2 regions of the Lysinibacillus sp. LK3 genome follow, and region 2 is predicted to be linked to the other one. Evidence: riboswitches for the same ligand, from Rfam matches in the RefSeq annotation. Region 2 holds a riboswitch; the other holds the start of a gene.
What was found. A riboswitch is a leader RNA that binds a small molecule or an ion and turns the genes downstream of it on or off. The one in region 2 is predicted to bind cobalamin.
Positions count from the first base shown of each region.

Region 1: it holds a riboswitch for cobalamin, as region 2 does, so the genes downstream of both, VK91_RS21370 (ABC transporter substrate-binding protein) here and VK91_RS15845 (hypothetical protein) in region 2, are expected to answer to the same signal.

Region 1 covers NZ_LDUJ01000036.1:20,679-23,871, reverse strand. The annotation lists gene VK91_RS21375 (translation factor GTPase family protein) at 1-1,344, opposite strand, end outside; cobalamin riboswitch at 1,527-1,714, shown strand; gene VK91_RS21370 (ABC transporter substrate-binding protein) at 1,877-2,869, shown strand; gene VK91_RS21365 (precorrin-3B methylase) at 2,921-3,193, shown strand, end outside.
Region 2 covers NZ_LDUJ01000021.1:165,047-168,239, forward strand. The annotation lists gene VK91_RS15835 (hypothetical protein) at 1-266, shown strand, start outside; gene VK91_RS15840 (glutathione peroxidase) at 347-892, shown strand; cobalamin riboswitch at 1,017-1,215, shown strand; gene VK91_RS15845 (hypothetical protein) at 1,373-1,930, shown strand; gene VK91_RS15850 (ABC transporter substrate-binding protein) at 1,914-2,864, shown strand; gene VK91_RS15855 (tyrosine-protein phosphatase) at 3,010-3,193, shown strand, end outside.

The sequences.
Region 1 (3,193 bases), on a different contig from region 2:
ACAGGCATTGGTGAAGGTATTACCTGTTCCACGTGGATTTGGCTCCATTAATAAATGAACTTCTGCATAATGCTTGAGGGGCTCGAAATGACCATAGCCCGTTACGGTCGTCGCAATGGTTTCCATGTATAAAATTTGCGGCTCACCAAAGGAGACAGCTAATGAAAAACGTGTTATTAATACCTCAGTTAGGACCTCCAATTGAATGACACCCATAATATGCACATGGATTTCCTGAAATTTTTCCTGCCAGACCACACGCAAGGACGGCTCTTCTGCTTCGAGTAACCGGAAAATCTGTAGCACTTCCTTGATATGCTGATCACCCTCATATTGAACCTTTGCCTGTAAGGTTGGGACAAGCTCATAGGGCTGTGATAGCATCGTTGTACCGATTCGATCCCCAATGTTTGCCTGGCTCAGTCCTTTGACAGCGAAAATTTCTCCTGCCTCTACCTGTTGAACGGTCTCAAAGCGACTGCCGTTATAAAGGCGAATTTCGGTCACTTTTTCTGTTACTTCGTCAAATGAAAATTCATCTCGTACATGCAACGAGCCTTTGGTTGCCTTCATAAAGGTTAAACGCTGGTGCCCATCATGACGAATCTTAAAAACCTCGCCCTCAAACGGGGCATCCTTGTCAAAATGGGAAGCCGTTAACAGCGGGAGCTGGTCAAGAAATTCCTGAATGCCCTCATCCTTTAAGGCCGAGCCAGCAAAGCAAGGGAAGGCACCTTCATTTTTAATCATTTCCTTTAATTGAGCAAGACACTGTTCATGCTCCAATGACTCATTTAGAAAGGCATCAAGCAATTTTTCGTCGCGCTCCGCCAGCCATTCCATAATATTATTTGATACATAGTCTGCTCGCAGTGGCTCATCGATGAACAATACATGCTGAGAGCAATCTTTGCGAAGCTGGCTGATGACAGCCTCCATATTGGCACCCTCACGATCCATTTTGTTGATAAAGAAGAAGGTAGGGACATGGTATTGACGTAAAAGTTGCCACACTGTTTCTGTATGGCCCTGTATCCCTTCGACAGCGCTAATGATAATAATGGCATAATCCATCACACGAATGGCACGCTCCATCTCAGGGGAGAAATCGACATGCCCTGGCGTATCAATCAATGTGTATGTATCATCGCCAATATTCATGCGCCCTTGCTCGGCAAATATCGTAATGCCTCGTCTGCGCTCTAGCTCATGATGATCTAGAAAGGTATCCTGATGATCAACTCGCCCCCGTGCTTGAATACTATTTGTATGAAAAAGCACTTGCTCAGAGAAGGTCGTTTTTCCTGCATCCACGTGCGCAAGTACACCGATCGTTTTGTACATAAGAAATCCTCGTTTCTATAGAATGCTATCTTTTTATTGTAACAGAATACTAGCTTCTATATTTCTTGTAAAATAGTTCGTCTTTATGTCAAAATAGTGCTAATATAATGATGATTATACTTTTAGTGTCATACTACTGATTGCGCGATAAATTTTCTTCTGCTAGTCTATCAATAGTATTGACCATTATAGAACGTATTGGTGCAAATGGCGTTTGTCATTTGCTTAAAAGGGAAATCGGTGCAATTCCGATGCTGTCCCGCAACTGTAAATGGGGAGTCTATACAGCATGCCACTGTAGTGAAACTATGGGAAGGCGTATAGATGATGAACCTAAGCCAGGATACCTGCCAGTATGTATTTTTTGACTAAGAACCACGAGGATGGGGATAGTGATGAAGGTAATGATACCGTTATTTCACTATGCTACTCTCTTGGCGACAAGAGGGTTTTTTTATGCCCTTCCAACTACCTTAGTAGTAAAGAAGTCTCTGATTTCTTTCTATATTTTAACAGCAAAGGAGAAAAGGACATGAAGAAATGGAAAAGTATATGGCTGATGATGATCATTGCCTTGGTCGCTGTTTTAGGGGCTTGTGACGCAAAGGACAAAACGGAATCAGCTGCACAAGGTGAAAAGGTTGAGCCATCTGAGGCGGCAGCAGAAGTAACCATTAAAAATAATGACACAACTCAAACATATACGGAAGCACCAACAAAAGCGATTAGCTTAAATCAACATGTGACAGAAATTATGTTAGCACTTGGTTTAGAGGATTCTATGGTAGGGACAGCTTACTTAGATGATAAAATCTATGAACCACTGCAAGAGGCATACGATAAGGTCCCTGTTCTTTCCGATCAATACCCAACGAAGGAGCAAGTCATCGATGCCGAGGCAGATTTCCTATATGCTGGCTGGAAAAGTGGCTTTGGCGAAAAGGGTGTAGGCACACCAGAAGAGCTTGAAGAATTAGGCATCCATACGTATTTACATACGGCTTCCAACATGACAAAGCCAACAATAGAGGATATTTTCACAGATATTCGCAATATCGCGAAGATTTTCCGTATTGAGGATCGTGGCGAAGCTTTAATTGAGCAAATGACGAAAGATGTAGAGGCAGTACAAGCTAAATTACCAAAAGATAGCGAAAAATTACGTGTTCTTGTGTTTGATAGCGGTGAAAAGGATGTATTTACAGCTGGTCAAAACTTTATGAATGAGCTTGTGACAATCGCGGGTGGACAAAATATCTTTGGTGATGTGGAATCAGGCTGGACAACTGTGTCGAAGGAAGATGCAGTAGACCGCAACCCAGAGGTAGTTGTCGTGATTGATTACGGTGAAACAACGGCAGACCAAAAGATCCAATTCTTAAAAAATGATCCAGCCTTAAAGGAGATGGAAGCGGTCAAAAATGAGCGCTTTGTCATCCTGCCACTTTCAGCAGCGTCTGAAGGGGTTCGTGCGGCAGAGGCCATTGAAATTTTAGCAAAGGGCTTCTATCCTGAAAACTTTTAATCCATTCGAGCTAGCGTTTTGCTAGCTCCTTTTTTATAAGGAGCGATAAAAATGAACGCATTTCAAAAAAATGTACCAGATCAAACATTTGAAACACTGAACCGTCATGGTGAGTTTACCCGTCTAGCCGTTAGCCCTGGCATTATTAATAAGCATTATACTCCTGCACAATTCCAAAAAATAGCCGAAATTGCTGGCGAAAAGGGGGCGATAAAATATTCTGCTTCCTATAGTATACTCGTATCCATACCAACGTGCGATGCCACGGAAGCGGTGCAAGCCTTACAGGAAGCAGGTCTTTATGTTGCTCCCTCTGGTTCAATC
Region 2 (3,193 bases):
GGCATGCATTACAAGCAATTTGGAAAATTGGACAGGCGGGTCCAGTACAAAGAGATTTGGTTGTATCGTATCTAGCTAAAAGATTTCAAACATGTATAGATGAAAAACAGCCATCTCTTATTCGTCAGGATATTATTATGTCATTTAAAAAGTTATATGATCAAACAAATGACTCGAAATTATTAGATATTGCCCATCGTTTAATTAATGAAGAACAAGATGCTAAATATAAAAAGAAGTATAAGTCAGCCATCCGTTCAAAGTAGCGAGGTGGTGTTTTTTTGTGCAAATTCTTTGATGAACGATAGAATAGTCAACTATAATGAATGAAAAAAGGGGATTATGCATGAGCATTTATAATTATCTAGTTCGGAAGCCTAATGGCGAAATTTTATCGATGGAAACATATCGTGGAAAAACAATGTTAATTGTTAACACGGCAAACCAATGCCGATTTACATATCAATTTGAAGACTTACAGAAAATGTATGATAAATATGGAAAAGAGAATTTTGTAGTTCTTGGATTCCCTTGTGATCAATTTGGCCATCAAAATCCTGAAGATGGGGAGGAAACTAAGCATCTATGCAAGGTAAACTATGGGGTCACATTCCCGATTTTTGAGCTTGTACAGGTAAATGGAGAGGCTACCCATCCACTCTTTAATTATTTAAAGCATGAAGTGGATTACCGAGAGTTTGGGAAGGCAAGTATGCAGGAGAAAATGTTGGCAGAAGCAATTGTTCAACTTGCCCCAAGCTTTTTAGATGGTCGTAATATTCGCTGGAACTTTACAAAATTTCTAGTAGATGCTAATGGTAAGTCCGTCGCACGCTTTGAACCAACAGATTCACAGCTCGATATTGAAAAAGCAATTGAAACACTATTATAGTAAATTTCTTAATAATGTAAAAATTAGTTAGGGTTTTCTCTTCAAGTAGAAATAATGCTATATTTTAAAACTGAGCACAGCTATTTTTTCTGAAGCATATATGATAAACTGCTTTACAAATGAAATATTCTTGCAGAATAAAGGTGCTAATTAGCATAATCGGGAATCCGGTGAAAAACCGGAGCTGTTTCCGCAACTGTAAGTGCAGCCATTATAAAGATTTACCACTGTCTCAAAGAAGATGGGAAGGTCCTTTATAACACATTCGTTTCATGTGACGAACTGTACAAGCCAGGAGACCGACCTTTATTTGAACGTATAAAAACTTCTCGGAAGCTAGGAGGATATACGGCAAATACATAGGCTTTGTCTAGTTTGATGGCTCATTATGTTATTTTTGTCGTTCCTTTGCAAAAAGGAGCGACTTTTTTATGCCTTTCAAATAAGAATTTTTCATTATAGAAAATAGGGGGGAAGCAAGTGAAAAAAGATGCCCGTTATTCTTGTTATCCATTTATGCGTGAGAAAGCTTCAACGGTCGATTTTGAAATTCGAACAGATAGCCTGACAACACATCTAGGAGTTGCATTAGCTGCGGTAAAAAAAGAGGATGTTCAAGTTGTTGCTGAGGATTTATTGCTTATGTTACCTATGGCTTATCATGTGAATGGCTCAGTTCGTGGGAAATTAGCAGTAACTGAAGAGGATTTATCTTGGTTAAGTGAACGTTATGATTTTTACGTTCGCCATGTGAAGGAAGAGATTCAAAGTTTTGTTTTACCTCAAGGAACAGAGGCAGCTTCAGCCTTACATCTTTGTCGCAGTGAGGCAAAAAAATCATATCGTACTTTACACAAAGTATCAGAAGAACGAGAGGTTCCTGCTATTCTTTTCGATTACCTTGGTTTATTAGCTAATGTATGTTTTGTCATGGCTGTTTTTATGAATCAGCAAGCTGGAATAGCGGAAATACGGTTTATTAGTAAATCCTACCCAATGAAAAAGAAAAAGGAGAATAACAATGAAAAAAGTATTTAATTTCCAATGGCTATCAGTGCTCTTACTTGCACTGGTATTAGCAGGCTGTGGCACTGCTGAAGATACAAAAAATAAAGATGCTTCGCAAGATACACAACAAGCAGAGAAAACAAGCTATAAAGTGACAGATGACCGTGGAGTGGAAATAGAGTTTAATGAAGTACCAAAAACAGTTGTATCTTTACAACCAAGTAATACTGAAATTTTGTTTGCTTTAGGTGTTGGCAATAAAATTGTAGGAGCAACTGAGTACGATACTTACCCAGAGGAAGCACAAAAAATTGAACGTGTCTCGGATACTATGAACTTTAACAGTGAAAGAATTTTAGCGTTAAAGCCAGATGTTGTCATTGCTTATACAATCGGTGATAAGGATGCCCTAAAGCCGCTTGAGGACGCAGGAATTAAAGTGTTTGTTATTCAATCTGCGACTACTTTCGACGATGTTTATGGAGATATCGAACAAATTGCTGCTGTGATGGATGTTCCTGATAAAGGAAATAAATTAAACGAAGAGATTAAAGCGAAAATTGCTGAAGTACAAACGAAGGTGAAGGATGTAAAAACGCCGAAAAATGTTTATTTAGAGGTTAGCCCTAAGCCAGACATATATACAGCAGGCTCTAGCACTTTCCAGCAAGAAATATTAGATGCAGCTAATGTTAATAATGTTTTTTCTGACTTGAATAGCTGGGCAAAAGTGAATGAGGAAGATGTTATTGCGAAAAATCCAGATGTTATTTTAACAACAGTAAACTATACAGAAGATCCAATAGGAGAAATTCTTGGACGAGATGGTTGGAATACTGTGAAAGCTATTCAAAACAAAGCGGTATTGTCCATTGATACAGATATCTCTAATCGACCTGGTCCGCGTATTGGTGAAGCTGTAGAATTAGTAGCGAAGGCTGTGTACCCAGAGTTATTTAAATAAGAAATGTTTCCATGCTAGCTGTCAGCTATTCAGCTAGCATTTTTTATGTGGTTTAAATTATTACCTAGCGTGAAAATTGGAATTAATGTAGTTTGTTCTTTAAAATAAAAGTAAGTATGCTTGATAATCTTAGGAGGTGTAGTGATTGGAGCAATTAGAGACAAAGGTAATTCCATTTGAAGCAGTCTATAATTTCCGAGACATGGGTGGATATAAAACAAAAGATGGGCGTAGGGTAAAGAACGGTTTATTTTACCGCTCAGCTGCCCTTGGAAAAATGACACTGTCGGATAAAGAGCTATTTGAAACGTTAGGGATTAAGACCATTT